Regions from separate parts of the Streptomyces qaidamensis genome, predicted to be linked through region 1. Evidence: riboswitches for the same ligand, from Rfam matches in the RefSeq annotation. Region 1 holds a riboswitch; each other region holds the start of a gene.

Region 1 (3,681 bases):
GCTGCTGATCGCGTTCGGCGTGCTGGCGGCGTACACGTACTCGTCGGGTCTGCGGGCCCCCGCGCTCATCGCGTTCGTGAAGGACACGCTGATCTACATCGTCATCGCGGTGGCGATCATCTACATCCCGATCAAGCTGGGCGGCTTCGACGACATCTTCGCCAAGGCCGGTGAGGCGTACAGCCAGACCAACCCGGCGACGGGCGCGCCGCGCGGTGCGCTGACACCGGCCGAGCCGGGCCAGTGGACGTACGCCACACTGGCGTTGGGCTCCGCCCTGGCCCTCTTCATGTACCCGCACTCGATCACGGCGACGCTGTCCTCGAAGAGCCGTGAGGTGATCCGGCGCAACACCACCATCCTGCCGCTGTACTCGCTGATGCTGGGGCTGCTCGCGCTGCTCGGGTTCATGGCGATCGCGGCCGGCATCAAGGTGCAGAACGGGCAGCTGGCGATCCCACAGCTGTTCGAGACGATGTTCCCGGACTGGTTCGCGGGCGTTGCGTTCGCGGCGATCGGCATCGGCGCGCTCGTGCCGGCGGCCATCATGTCCATCGCGGCCGCGAACCTCTTCACCCGCAACATCTACAAGGACTTCATCAAGCCGGACGCGACTCCCGCGCAGGAGACCAAGGTCTCCAAGCTGGTGTCGCTGCTGGTGAAGGTCGGCGCCCTGGCCTTCGTCCTCACGATGGACAAGACGGTCGCCATCAACTTCCAGCTGCTGGGCGGCATCTGGATCCTGCAGACCTTCCCGGCCCTGGTCGGCGGCCTGTTCACGCGCTGGTTCCACCGCTGGGCCCTGCTGGCGGGCTGGGCGGTCGGCATGGTCTACGGCACGGTCGCCGCGTACGGCGTGGCCTCCCCGACCCAGAAGCACTTCGGCGGCTCCGCGAAGGAGATCCCGGGCATCGGGGAGATCGGCTACATCGGCCTCACGGCGTTCGTCCTGAACGTGGTGGTGACGGTGGTCCTCACCTTCGTCCTGAGGGCCCTGAAGGCCCCCGACGGCATCGACGAGACCAAGCCGGAGGACTACACGGCGGACGCGGGCGACCCGGGGGTCAAGGTCGAACTCCCGCCCGCGACGGCCGGTTCCGCGCACTAGCCTCAGGGGCGCGGGGAACTGCGCGATCAACCACGAACAACCCTCAGTGGGCCGCCGTGAGCACTCCTCACGGCGGCCCACTGTCGTATCCGACACAACATCTGGGGGTGCCGTCGGAACCCAACACAAGATGTATGCTCATGCTCGCTGCCGCCGCAGGGGAATCCGGTGCGAATCCGGAACTGTCCCGCAACGGTGTACTTGTGCATGTTCCGTGCACAAGCGTCAGTCCGAGGACCTGTCGGCAGCGCACCCGGCCACCCGGCCGTGGTGCCCCGACGTCCGGGCCTCGTGGAATGGGCCGGTGGACGCGACGCCGCGTGCGCTCGCGTGCTGCCGCCTGCCCTCGACGAGGCCCCGTGCCGAGCGAGGGAGAGCCCCACGTGACCATCGCGCCAGCCGAAGAGGTCTCAGCCACCGAAGAAGCGCACGACGCCCCCGGCGCCGCGCTGTTGCGGACCCTGACCGAGCTGACCGCCGACCTTCCCGACGCCGAGCCCGGCCGGGTCGCCGCCGCCGCGCTGCGCGGCCGGTCCGCCGCCGCGGACGAAGCGGAGTTGCGGGAGCTGGCGACGGAGGCCGCGGCCGGTCTGATCTCCGAGGACCCCGCCTACTCCCGGCTGGCCGCCCGGCTGCTGACCATCGGCATCCGCGAAGAGGCCGCCTCGCAGGGCGTCACGTCCTTCACCGAGTCCGTGGCGGCAGGCCACCGCGAGGGCCTCATCGCCGACCGCACCGCCGAGTTCGTCCGGCTGCACGCGGCCCGGCTCGACGCGCTCATCGACACCCGCGCCGACGACCGCTTCGGCTATTTCGGCCTGCGCACCCTGCACAGCCGCTATCTGCTGCGCCACCCGCTCACCCGCAAGGCCGTCGAGACGCCCCAGCACTTCATGCTGCGGGTCGCCGCCGGTCTCGCCGAGGACGACACCCGCCGCTCCGTCGACGAAGTCGCCGCGCTCTACCGGCTCATGAGCCGCCTCGACTACCTCCCCTCCTCCCCCACCCTCTTCAACTCGGGCACCCGGCACCCGCAGATGTCGTCCTGCTACCTCCTCGACTCCCCCAAGGACGAGCTGGACTCCATCTACGACCGGTATCACCAGGTGGCCCGGCTGTCGAAGCACGCCGGCGGCATCGGACTCGCGTACTCCCGCATCCGCGCCCGCGGTTCCCTGATCCGTGGCACCAACGGCCACTCCAACGGCATCGTCCCGTTCCTGAAGACCCTCGACGCCTCGGTCGCCGCGGTGAACCAGGGCGGCCGCCGCAAGGGCGCCGCCGCGGTCTACCTGGAGACCTGGCACTCCGACATCGAGGAGTTCCTGGAACTGCGCGACAACACCGGCGAGGACGCCCGCCGCACGCACAACCTGAACCTCGCGCACTGGGTGCCGGACGAGTTCATGCGCCGCGTGAACGCGGACGCGCAGTGGTCGCTGTTCTCCCCCGCGGACGTGCCCGAGCTGGTCGACCTGTGGGGCGAGGAGTTCGACGCCGCGTACCGGGCGGCCGAGGCGAAGGGCCTCGCGAAGAAGACGCTGCCCGCCCGTGAGCTGTACGGCCGCATGATGCGCACCCTCGCGCAGACCGGCAACGGCTGGATGACCTTCAAGGACGCCGCCAACCGCACCGCCAACCAGACGGCCGAGCCGGGCCACGTCGTCCACTCCTCCAACCTCTGCACGGAGATCCTGGAGGTCACCAGCGACGGGGAGACGGCGGTCTGCAACCTGGGCTCGGTCAACCTGGGTTCCTTCGTCGACACATCGACCGGGGACCTCGACTGGGAGCGACTGGACGAGACCGTCCGCACGGCCGTCACGTTCCTCGACCGGGTCGTGGACATCAACTTCTACCCGACCGAGCAGGCGGGCCGCTCCAATGCCCGCTGGCGCCCGGTCGGCCTCGGCGCCATGGGCCTCCAGGACGTCTTCTTCAAGCTGCGCCTGCCCTTCGACTCACCCCAGGCCAAGGCCCTGTCCACGCGGATCGCCGAGCGGATCATGCTCGCCGCGTACGAGGCCTCCGCCGACCTCGCCGAGCGCAACGGACCGCTTCCCGCCTGGGAGAAGACCCGTACGGCCCGGGGCGTGCTGCACCCCGACCACTACGACGTGGAGCTCACCTGGCCGGACCGCTGGGCGGCCCTGCGTGAGCGCGTCGCCACGACCGGTATGCGCAACTCGCTGCTCCTCGCCATCGCCCCCACGGCCACGATCGCCTCCATCGCGGGCGTGTACGAGTGCATCGAGCCGCAGGTGTCCAACCTGTTCAAGCGCGAGACGCTGTCGGGCGAGTTCCTCCAGGTCAACTCCTACCTGGTCGACGAGCTGAAGCGGCTCGGCGTGTGGGACGCCCGCACCCGGGAGGCCCTGCGCGAGGCCAGCGGCTCGGTGCAGGACTTCGCCTGGATCCCGGAGGACGTGCGCGCCCTCTACCGCACGGCGTGGGAGATCCCGCAGCGCGGCCTGATCGACATGGCGGCGGCCAGGACCCCGTTCCTGGACCAGTCCCAGTCCCTGAACCTCTTCCTGGAGACGCCGACCATCGGCAAGCTCTCCTCGATGTAC
Region 2 (3,681 bases), 3.2 Mb from region 1:
TGAGGGCGACGCCGCCGTACTGGTGCACCTCTGCCGGAAGCCCCAGTGCCGCCGCGTCGGGACGCCAGCGCGAGCAGGAGGCCACGCCCGGTTCGAGCAGTTCCAGGCCGTCGAAGTAGCGCGCGATCTGCTCGGGGCTGCGCAGGATGTACGGGATCGAACCACCGTCGTTGTACTGCTGGATGGCGCGGACGTAGTCCTCGCTGGTGTCGGTGGAGTCGTACTGCACGAGGTAGCTGCCGGGGGGCAGGGCGTCCACCAGCTGCCGGACGATCGAGCGGGCCTCGTCGTGGTCCTCGACGTGGCCCAGGATGCCCATCAGCATGAGGGCGACGGGCCGGTCGAAGTCCAGGGTCTTCCCTGCCTCCCGGACGATCGTCCCCGGCTCGCGCAGGTCGGCGTCGACGTAGTTGGTGACGCCTTCCGGCGTGCTGGTGAGCAGGGCGCGGGCGTGGGCCAGCACCAGGGGGTCGTTGTCGACGTAGACGATCCGGCTCTCCGGGGCCACCCGCTGGGCGATCTGGTGGGTGTTGTCCACGTTGGGCAGGCCGGTGCCGATGTCCAGGAACTGGCGGATGCCCTCCTCGGCGGCCAGGTGGCGGACGGCCCGGGCGAGGAAGTAGCGGGCGGCGCGGGCGCCGGTCTCGATGCCGGGGAAGATCTCGCGGAACGCGTCACCGGCCACCCGGTCGACTTCGTAGTTGTCCTTCCCGCCCAGCCAGTAGTTCCAGATCCGGGCCGAGTGCGGCACCGAGGTGTCGATCTTGGGGAACGGCTCCTGCTCGGGGTTCTCCGCCTGGTCGGTCATGGACGCTCCTGCGTGTGAGATCGGGGGCCCCACGTTAGCCGGTCTCCGCCTTGGAGAGGATCAACTCCGCTGCGGCAGCGAGGAGTTCGACTTCGGCCCGACCCATCGTCGGATTGGCACCCCGGCGGCGCAGGGCCTCGGTCAGGGCTGTGCGGGTGAGCGGGGACGGGCCGTCGAGGAGGGCGGTCAGCATGGTGTCCGCGGGTGCGGCGAGGGAGTCACCGGCGACGGCGGCCTGCGCGAGGACCACCGCGGTCGCCGCCCAGTCCAGGCCCGGGTCGCCCTCCTCCGCGTCCGACCAGTCGATGACGCGGGGGCCGCCGGGCGTGAGGATCACGTTCTCGGGGTGCAGGTCCAGGTGGAGCACGCGGACGGCCGGGTCGGTGGCGCGCAGGGCGGGAACGGCGTGCAGGTCGCGCAGCAGCCGGGCGAGGACGGCCCCTGCCTCGGCCACGTCCAGGGTGCCCGCCAGGCAGGCCTGGAGCATGGTCGGGCCACAGAGCCGCTCCATGACCAGGTCGGTACGCGAACCGGAGGGCCGGACCCGGGGCACGGGATAACCGTGGGCGCGCACGTGCTCCATCACGGCCCCCTCGGCCGCCGCGTCACCCCCGCCCTCGCGGTCCCGACGCAGCACCCACGCCGCGTCGATCTCGAACACATCGGCCCGGCGCCCGGATCCGAGCAGCTTTCCCGGCGGTGGCGAGATCGGCATGAAGCGAAGCTACCCCGCATCCGCGGTGCCCTCACCGACCTGCCCGCACGTGACCAAGCCCCCACCCGGCCCCCTCGGCCGCATTCCTGCGTCCGGGTACAGTGAGCGGGTCGTCATCACACCGTACGGGGGGAAGCCGGTGCAATTCCGGCGCTGACCCGCAACCGTGAACCGCCGCCCAGGCGGTGAGCCGGATCGCCCCGTACGGTTCGTGACCGGCTCACGTGCCCGGCAGACCGCCGGTCACGGCACCGTCGAGGTATACGGAGCCGAGCCGCCGGGGTGTCCCGTGCTGCCCGGCTCCCCCACAGGGAGAGGCACCCGCCGATCATGAACGTCCGCCGCAGCGCCGCGGTCCTGGCCGCCGTCGCCGTGATCGGCGCCGCCACCCCGGCCGCCGCCGACCCGTCCCCGTCACCGTCCCAGGCGTTCCCCTCCGCCCTGTACGGCGACAAGGACCCGAAGTTCGACGGCGTCTGGCGCCAGTCGCTCGCGCTGCTCGCGCAGGACACCGTGGGTGTGAAGCCGGCGGCGAAGTCCGTGCAGTGGCTGACGCGGCAGCAGTGCGCGGACGGCTCCTTCGCCTCGTACCGCCCCGACCCCACCACCGCGTGCGACGCCAAGACCATGCGCGACACCAACGCCACGTCCGCCGCCGTGCAGGCCCTCACCGCGCTCGGCGGGCACGACGACGTCACCCGCAAGGCAGTCGGCTGGCTGAAGTCCGTCCAGAACGAGGACGGCGGCTGGGGCTACGCGCCCGGCGGGGCCAGCGACACCAACTCGACGTCGATCGTCATAGGCGCGCTCGCCGCCGCGGGCGAGAAGCCGGACCGGGTCGAGAAGGACGGCAAGTCGCCCCACGACGCGCTGCTGAAGCTCGCCCTGCCCTGCGGCGGGGACGACGACGGCGCCTTCGCGTTCCAGCCGGACAAGAAGGGCGAGCTCGCCGCCAACGCGGACGCCACGGCGGCCGGTGTGCTCGGCGCGCTGGGCAAGGGCATGGTCGTCGAGCCCGGCAAGAAGTCCGACGCGACCTGCGAGAAGGCCACGACGCCGCAGCAGGCGGCGGCGAACGGGGCGGGCTACCTCACCGCCGCCCTCGCCGAGGACGGCAACCACCTCATGTCCGCCCTCGCCGGCGCCGAGCCCCAGCCCGACTTCGGCAACACCGCCGACGCGGTCGTAGCGCTCGCCGCGCAGGGGGACACCGCGCAGGCGGAGAAGTCCGTGCGGTGGCTGGAGAAGAACTCCGCGTCCTGGGCCGCGCAGAGCGGTCCGGCCGCCTACGCGCAGCTGATCTTCGCCGCCCACGCGACGGGCACGGACCCGCGCGACTTCGGCGGCGCGGACCTCGTCAAGCAGCTGGGCGCCACGGGCCCGGCCCCGCAGACCGCCGGGAAGACCAAGTCCGAGGCCTCGGACGAGAAGGAGGACTCCGGCTCGGACTTCTTCGGGGTCTGGTGGTACGTCGGCGTCTGCCTGGTCGCCGGCATCGGCATCGGGTTCCTGTTCACCGGCCGCAAGAAGCAGCAGCAGCTGTGATCCGCCGGGCCGTTCTCGTCCTCCTGGCCTCGCTCCTGCTGTGCGCGGGCGCGGGCCAGGCCCAGGCCGCCGGTTACCGGTACTGGTCGTTCTGGGAGCGCGACGCCGGCCGCTGGGTCTACGCCACCCAGGGCCCGTCCCTGGCCCGCCCCTCGGACGGCGACGTCCAGGGCTTCCGCTTCGCGGTGAGCGAGGACTCCGCGAGCGCGGTCCGGCCGCGCGGCACGGCCGGCTTCGCGACGATCTGCGCGAAGACGCCCGCGCGGGAGGGCAGGAAGCGGGTGGCCCTGGTCATCGACTTCGGCACACCGTCGGACGCCCCCCGGGGCGAATCCCCGCCCGCCGCCCGCACGGCCTGCGCCCGGGTCGCCCCCGACGCGACGACGGCCGAGGCCCTGGCCGCGGTGGCCAAGCCGCTGCGCTACGACACCAACGCTCTGCTGTGCGCGATCTCGGGCTATCCGGAGAAGGGCTGCGGCGAACAGGTCTCCGGGAAGCAGCACAAGCCGACGGCGGAGAAGAACTCCCCCTCGGACGACGGGCCGTCCCTGGGCCTGATCGGCGGTATCGCCGTGGTGGTGGTCCTGGGCGGCGCGGCGATCTGGCAGGTACG
Region 3 (3,681 bases), 2.5 Mb from region 1:
GGGATTTTCCGGAACCGCACCCTGGGAAGACACCGCTGCGGAGATCGGTGGTCACGCCGCGCCAGTATCCTGGGTCGGCTGCGGCACCCCCCACCAATCCCCGTGCGTAAGCGGGGAGTTCGGCCTGCGGCGACGACCTTCCCACACGCATGAGACGAGGACGAGTGCTGCTAGCGGGCCGCTACCGGCTGGAAGTTGAGATCGGGCGCGGTGGAATGGGAGAGGTCTGGCGTGCGTACGACGAGACGCTCGCCAGAGCGGTGGCCCTCAAGCTGCTGCTGCCCCAGGACACCGACGCCACGGCAACCTCCCGGTTCCGTCTGGAGGCGCAGACCGCCGGGCGTCTCAACCACCCCAACGTGGTCGGCGTCCTGGACTTCGGCGAGTACGACAACCGGCTGTACCTGGTGATGGAGCTGGTCGAGGGCGACAGCCTCGCCGGGGTGCTGTCCGGCTCCGGCCCGCTGCCCGCCGAGCAGGTGGCCCGGCTCGCCGCACAGGCGTCCGCCGGGCTCGCCGCAGCGCACGGGCAGGGCATCGTGCACCGGGACGTCAAACCCGCCAACCTGCTGCTGGACACCCACGGCACGCTGAAGATCGGCGACTTCGGCATCGCGCGGTTCCTCGACGACCCCGGCGCCGCGCTCACCGCCACCGGCCAGATCGTCGGCACCGGCCTCTACCTCGCGCCCGAACGGGCCCTGGGCAAGCCCGCGGGGCCCGCCTCCGACATGTACTCCCTGGGCTGCGTGCTCTACCAGCTCCTCAGCGGCCGCCCGCCGTTCCAGGCCGACACCGCCGTCGCCCTGCTGCACCAGCACCTCGACTCGGCGCCCGTGCCGCCCCGCGAGCTCGGTGTCGCAGGGCTTCCCCCGGCGTTCGAGAACTACCTCCTCGGGCTCCTCGCCAAGCAGCCCGAGGACCGGCCCACCGCGGAGCAGGCCGCCGAGTGGTTCGCCGGGGGCGCCTGGCGGGGCCTGCCCGAGCCGCTGCCCGAGGTCTCACCGCCGCTGCGGCCGAAGCCCCCGTCCGCGCCGGCGCACACCGGCCCCGGCCCGTACGCGGCTGCCGAGACCAGCCACCCGACCACGTACGCACTGCCCGCGACCACGGGACACCGCACCGCCGCCCGGGCGGCCCAGGCGGGACGGTCGGGCCGCTCCCGCGGGCGCGGCGGGCTCGGCAGCCGGTCGAGAGTGGCCGCGACGGCCGCCGCCGCGGCGCTCTTCCTCGCCGCGATGCTCCTCGGCATGCGCTGGTTCTCGCCCGACACGACCACCGAGGGCACCGACCCCGACGCGTCCCCGACCGCGAGCAGCCCCGCCGCCACCCCGTCCGACGACTCCGCCTCGCCCATCACCTCCGATCCGGCGGCCGGCCGGCAGATCGCCACCACGCCGACCACCGGCACCGTGGCCGACGTCACTCCGTCCACGCCGCCCGCCTCCCCGACCCCTTCCCCGCCGGCGTCCGGCGCCCCGACCCCGACGCAGGGGGCGGGCGACGCCGGGCCGGAGCAGCCGAAGCCGGAGCAGCCGGTCCAGGCCGGGGAGGGCGACGACGGCGGGGACGACGGGGGCGACGACTGACGGGGGTCCCCGAAGCGTCCTCGCACCACGAGCGCCCGAGCACGTGGATCAGCCGGGGATGCGCCGGTGTGCGAGCGGGCGCCCCCTCGCGCGCCCCTTGGGCGGCTTGTCATCGCCCTTACCCCGGCCTTATTGTCACCAGGCCTTGGTGAACGGGAAATCCGGTGTGATGCCGGTGCGGCCCTCGCCACTGTGAATCGGGAAGTCCGGCTCCGGCCCCTCAGGGGGCAGCCACTGGGTCCTTGCGGCCCGGGAAGGCGGAGTACGGGCGGTGGTACCCGTCAGCCAGGAGACCGGCCAAGGCACGTCAACCATCCACGAGGTGCTGGAGAGGGTCTGCTGAGCCATGCACATAGCCGAGGGTTTTCTTCCTCCGGCGCACGCGGTCGCCTGGGGCGTCGCGTCGGCGCCGTTCGTCGTCCACGGAGTCCGGTCGCTCACCCGTGAAGTGCGCGAGCACCCCGAGAGCACCCTGCTCCTCGGGGCGTCCGGCGCCTTCACGTTCGTCCTGTCCGCCCTGAAACTGCCGTCCGTCACGGGCAGTTGCTCGCACCCCACCGGCACGGGCCTCGGAGCCATCCTGTTCCGGCCGCCCATCATGGCGGTGCTGGGCACCATCACCCTGCTCTTCCAGGCGCTGCTGCTCGCGCACGGCGGCCTGACCACGCTCGGTGCCAACGTCTTCTCCATGGCGATCGTCGGGCCCTGGGCCGGATACGCCGTCTACGCACTGCTGCGGCGCTCCAACGCGCCGCTGATGGTCGCGGTGTTCGCCGGTGCGTTCGTCGCCGACCTGTCCACCTACTGCGTCACCAGCGTGCAACTGGCGCTCGCCTTCCCCGACCCGGGCAGCGGATTCCTGGGCGCGCTCGGCAAGTTCGGTTCCATCTTCGCCGTCACCCAGATCCCGCTCGCGGTGAGCGAGGGCCTGCTGACCGTGCTCGTGATGCGGCTGCTGGTGCAGTCGAGCAAGGGCGAACTGACCCGGCTGGGCGTGCTCCTGGCCAAGAAGCAGTCACGGACCGAGACCGAGGCGGTGGCCCGATGAGCAGGAACACGAAGATCAACCTGGTGCTGCTGCTCGCCGTGGCCGCGCTGGCCGTGCTGCCCCTGGCGCTGGGCCTCGGCGACCACAAGAAGGAGCCGTTCGCGGGCGCCGACGCCGAGGCCGAGACGGCGATCACCGAGCTGAAGCCGGACTACGAGCCGTGGTTCTCGCCGCTGTACGAGCCGCCGTCGGGCGAGATCGAGTCGGCGCTGTTCGCCCTCCAGGCGGCCCTCGGCGCCGGGGTCCTCGCCTACTACTTCGGTCTGCGCCGGGGCCGCCGGCAGGGTGAGCAGCGGGCGCTGGAGCGCGAGGCCGGCAGCGCGCTCACCGGGGCCGCAGGGAAGTCCGCGGCGGAACGGGACTGAGCCGGGGTGCTGCCGATCGACGCGGCGGCGCACAGCAGTCGCTGGCGCCGCCGCCACCCCGTGGACAAGGCCGTGCTCGGACTCGGCCTCACCCTGCTCGCGATCTCCCTGCCGCCCTGGCCGGGTGCGGCCCTGGTGCTCCTGAGCGCCCTGGTGGTGCTGCTGGGGCCGGCCGGCGTGCCCGGGCGGCGGCTGTGGCGGGCCTACCGGGTGCCGCTGGGCTTCTGCGTGACCGGCGCGCTCACGCTGCTCGTCCAGGTGGGCGGTCCGGGCGGCTTCGTCTCCCTCGCCGCTGACGGGCCGGTCCGGGCCGGGGAGTTGCTGCTGCGGACCTCGGCGGCCTCCCTGGGCGTGCTGCTGTTCGCCTTCACCACGCCCATGTCCGACCTGTTGCCCCGCCTGGTCCGGGCGGGGATCCCCGCGCCGGTGGTCGACGTGGCGCTCGTGACGTACCGGATGAGCTTCCTGCTGCTGGACTCCGTGCGCCGTATCCGGGAGGCCCAGGCGGCCCGGCTCGGTCACACCGGCCGGGCCGCGGAGTGGCGTTCGCTGGCCGGGCTCGGCGCCACCGCGTTCGTCCGGGCCTTCGACCGGGCGACCCGGCTCCAGGCCGGACTCGCCGGGCGCGGCTACGACGGCACCCTGCGCGTCCTGGTGCCCGAGGCCCGGGTCTCGGTGC
Region 4 (3,681 bases), 4.5 Mb from region 1:
GGTCGGCCAGCGGGTTGCGCAGCAGCGACTGCATCACCGCCCCGCAGACGGCGAGTCCGGCCCCGCACACGGCCGCGAGCAGGGTGCGGGGCAGCCGCAGCTGCCAGACGATCCCGTCCCGGATCGGCGTCAGCTCCGAGCTGCCGAGGCCGAGACGGGCGGCCACGACGGACCACACGTCGGCGACCCGGATGTCGGCGGGACCGATGGTGATGGCCACGGCGAGGGAGGCGACGAGAGCGACCGCCCCGGCCGCCCCGAGCGCGAGCCCGGTCCGCCGCCGGGGCCGGGCCGCGGCGCCCGGCACACTCCCGGCGGTCACTTCACCAGCCCGAACCTGCGCAGCCCGGCGGCCACCTGCTCCACGCCCTCGACGGTGCGGATGGTCGGGTTCATGGCCTGCCCGCTGAGCAGCACGTACCGCTTGTGGCGGACGGCGTCCATGGTCCTGGTGACGGGGTTGGACTCCAGGAAGGCGATCTTCTTCGCGGCCGACTCGGCGGTCTGGGACTTGCGGGTCAGATCGCCGATGACGAGGACGTCGGGGTCGCGGTCGGCGACCGTCTCCCAGTTGGTCTGCGGCCACTCCTCGTGCGTGTCGTCGAAGACGTTCTGCGCGCCGAGGGCCCGGGTGATGATGCCGGGCGCTCCGCAACAGCCCGCCATGTAGGGCGACTCGGAGTTCGCGAACCAGTAGAGGAGGGTGACGTCGGAGGCGTCGGTGCCCGCGGTGGCCTTCTTCATGCGCTGCCGGAGGGAGGCCACGAGCGTGTCGCCGCGCTTCTTCACCCCGAACACGGCCGCGAGGTCCCGTATCTCGCCGTAGACGGTGTCGATGCCCAGGGCCTTGTCGCGGGCGCCGTCGCCGCCGCCCGAGTTGTCCTTGCCGGCGCAGTCGGACGGGGAGACGTAGGTGGGCACGCCGAGCTTCTCGAACTGCTCGCGGCCGGCGACGCCGCCCTTGCCGAGGGTGGAGACGAAGGACGCGGCGACGAAGTCGGGTTCGGTGTCCAGAACGCGCTCGAAGGACGGGTTGTTGTCGGCGATGCGCGGGACCTCGGCCTCGGCCTTCTCCAGCCCCTTCATCACGGGGTCGGTCCAGGTGGCCGTGCCCGCGAGGCGGTCGGCCAGGCCGAGGGAGAGCAGGATCTCGGTGGTGCCCTGGTTGAGGGACACGGCGTGCTGCGGTGGGGCCGCCACACGGACGTCGTGCCCGCAGTTGGTGAGGGTGACGGCGGCCTTGGCATCGGTGGACGCGGTGCCGCCGCAGCCGGTCAGGAGCAGGGAGCCGGCCGCGAGCAGGGCGGCGGCACGGGCGGGTCGGGCGAGGGGCACGGAAAACCAGTCCTCAGGCGTCGAGGGCCCATTCGCGGAGCCCGGTCGTACGGTGCTCCCCCGCCGCACGCGGCCGCGGGGGCCGCCAGCAGGTCTTCGGACTCGGGTTCACCCGGATCGGGACGCCTTCCCGGACGTCCGCGAGGGAGTCCAGTGGCCGAGGCCCCGCCCGTCCCCCTCACCGCTGCGCGTCAGTTCCGGATTCACACCGGATTCCCTGACCCACCTACATGGGTTCGACTGGCCTCGGCAAGCTATCACGGGGGCTCCCGGGAATCACCGCGCGTCCTGCGTCGTTGCCGGGAGAGCAGTGCGTCCACGACTTGCGAGGAGGCCGCCGGTGTACGGCGACGAGGCAACGGTCCGCAGGATCCTCACCGGGCTCGGCGACACCTGGGCCGTGGTGGGCCTGTCGTCGAACCGGCAGCGCGCCGCGTACGGCGTGGCCGCCGTGCTCCAGCGCTTCGGCAAGCGCGTCGTGCCGGTGCATCCCAAGGCGGAGACGGTGCACGGGGAGCAGGGGTACGCGAGCCTGGCGGACATCCCCTTCGACGTGGACGTCGTCGACGTGTTCGTGAACAGCGACCTCGCCGGAGCCGTCGCGGACGAGGCGGTCGCCAAGGGCGCGAAGGGCGTCTGGTTCCAGCTGGGTGTCATCGACGAGGCGGCCTACGACCGGACCCGCGCGGCGGGCCTGGAGATGGTGATGGACCGCTGCCCGGCGATCGAGATCCCACGGCTGTCTCATGACCGCGTACAGGAATCCTGAAGCGTTCCCCACGAAATGCCCGCACCCGGTCAAGGGTGCACAACTCGTCTTCTGCGGCCGGCCGGCCGATTTCTAACCTGAGGCCTCTTGCTCCCCGAACTCCCCGAGTTCGTCTTCGAGAGGCCCTGTATTCATGGAAAGAGACGGCCTGCGCCGGGATGTCGGGCTGATCGGACTCATGTGGGCCTCGGTCGGCTCCATCATCGGTTCGGGCTGGCTGTACGGCGCCGAAAAGGCGGTCGTGACGGCCGGACCCGCGGCGATCCTGTCCTGGCTCATCGGTGCCGTGGCGATCGTGCTGCTGGCGCTGGTGCACGCGGAACTGGGCGGCATGTTCCCGGTCGCGGGCGGCACGGCCCGCTATCCGCATTACGCGTTCGGCGGGCTGGCCGGCATGTCCTTCGGCTGGTTCTCCTGGCTCCAGGCGGCGACCGTGGCACCGATCGAGGTCGAGGCCATGATCGGCTACGCCGGGCACTGGCACTGGGCCCAGGGCTTCCAGCACGCGAAGGACGGGACGCTGACGACGAGCGGCTTCGCCGTCGCCGTCCTGCTGATGGCCGTGTTCGTCGTGGTCAACTTCCTCGGCGTGCGGATTCTGGCGCACACCAACAGCGCCGCCACCTGGTGGAAGGTGGCCGTGCCGCTGGCCGCGATCTTCATCATCGCGGCCGGCAACTTCCACCCGGGCAACTTCACCGAGCACGGCTTCGCCCCGTTCGGTGCCCACGGTGTGCTGAGCGCCGTCAGCTCCAGCGGCATCATCTTCGCCCTGCTGGGCTTCGAGCAGGCGATCCAGCTCGCGGGCGAGAGCCGCGACCCGCAGCGGGACCTGCCGCGCGCCACGATCGGCTCGGTCGCCATCGGGGCGGCCATCTACGTCCTGCTCCAGGTCGTCTTCATCGCCGCCCTGCCGCTGGGCTCCTTCGCGCACGGCTGGACCAAGCTCGACTACCCCGGCATCACCGGCCCGTGGGCCGGTCTCGCGACCCTGGTGGGCCTCGGCTGGCTGAGCGTGGTGCTGTACCTGGACGCGGTGGTCTCCCCGGGCGGCACCGGCCTGATCTACACGACGGCCACGTCCCGCGTCTCCTACGGACTGGCCCGCAACGGCTACGCGCCCAAGCTCTTCGTCCGTACCGACGCCCGCGGTGTGCCGTGGTTCGGGCTGATCGTGTCCTTCGTGACCGGCGTGGTCTGCTTCCTGCCGTTCCCGAGCTGGCAGCAGCTGGTCGGCTTCATCACCTCGGCGAGCGTGCTGATGTACGCGGGTGCCCCGCTGGCCTACGGCGTCTTCGCGGACCGGCTGCCGCACCGGGCGCGCCCCTACCGCCTGCCCGGCGGGAAGGTCCTCTCGCCGCTGTCGTTCGTGGTGGCCGACCTCATCATCTACTGGTCCACCTGGGACACCCTGTGGCGGCTCGGCGTGGCCATCGTCCTCGGCTACGTCCTGCTCGGCGGCTACGCCTGGTACGCCACCCGCAAGGGCCTGCCCGACGCGCCCCGGCTCGACTTCAAGGCCGCCCAGTGGCTGCCCGTCTACCTGCTGGGCATGGGCGTCATCTCCTGGCAGGGCG

What was found. Region 1 has a riboswitch for cobalamin ahead of A4E84_RS26835 (ribonucleoside-diphosphate reductase subunit alpha). Riboswitches for the same ligand answer to the same signal wherever they lie in the genome.
Region 2: another riboswitch for cobalamin. It lies ahead of A4E84_RS12080 (prenyltransferase/squalene oxidase repeat-containing protein); the one in region 1 lies ahead of A4E84_RS26835 (ribonucleoside-diphosphate reductase subunit alpha).
Region 3: another riboswitch for cobalamin. It lies ahead of A4E84_RS37160 (energy-coupling factor ABC transporter permease); the one in region 1 lies ahead of A4E84_RS26835 (ribonucleoside-diphosphate reductase subunit alpha).
Region 4: another riboswitch for cobalamin. It lies ahead of A4E84_RS06345 (ABC transporter substrate-binding protein); the one in region 1 lies ahead of A4E84_RS26835 (ribonucleoside-diphosphate reductase subunit alpha).

What each region holds. Positions count from the first base shown of each region.
Region 1 is NZ_CP015098.1:6,015,315-6,018,995, reverse strand. It holds gene mctP (monocarboxylate uptake permease MctP) at 1-1,108, shown strand, start outside; cobalamin riboswitch at 1,243-1,368, shown strand; gene A4E84_RS26835 (ribonucleoside-diphosphate reductase subunit alpha) at 1,492-3,681, shown strand, end outside.
Region 2 is NZ_CP015098.1:2,765,396-2,769,076, forward strand. It holds gene A4E84_RS12070 (SAM-dependent methyltransferase) at 1-808, opposite strand, end outside; gene A4E84_RS12075 (phosphotransferase) at 843-1,523, opposite strand; adenosylcobalamin-variant (AdoCbl-variant) riboswitch at 1,644-1,732, shown strand; gene A4E84_RS12080 (prenyltransferase/squalene oxidase repeat-containing protein) at 1,854-3,068, shown strand; gene A4E84_RS12085 (SCO2322 family protein) at 3,065-3,681, shown strand, end outside.
Region 3 is NZ_CP015098.1:8,484,572-8,488,252, reverse strand. It holds gene A4E84_RS37165 (serine/threonine-protein kinase) at 165-1,589, shown strand; cobalamin riboswitch at 1,719-1,905, shown strand; gene A4E84_RS37160 (energy-coupling factor ABC transporter permease) at 1,936-2,637, shown strand; gene A4E84_RS37155 (energy-coupling factor ABC transporter substrate-binding protein) at 2,634-3,002, shown strand; gene cbiQ (cobalt ECF transporter T component CbiQ) at 3,009-3,681, shown strand, end outside.
Region 4 is NZ_CP015098.1:1,490,355-1,494,035, forward strand. It holds gene A4E84_RS06340 (FecCD family ABC transporter permease) at 1-322, opposite strand, end outside; gene A4E84_RS06345 (ABC transporter substrate-binding protein) at 319-1,335, opposite strand; cobalamin riboswitch at 1,406-1,595, opposite strand; gene A4E84_RS06350 (CoA-binding protein) at 1,676-2,104, shown strand; gene A4E84_RS06355 (APC family permease) at 2,238-3,681, shown strand, end outside.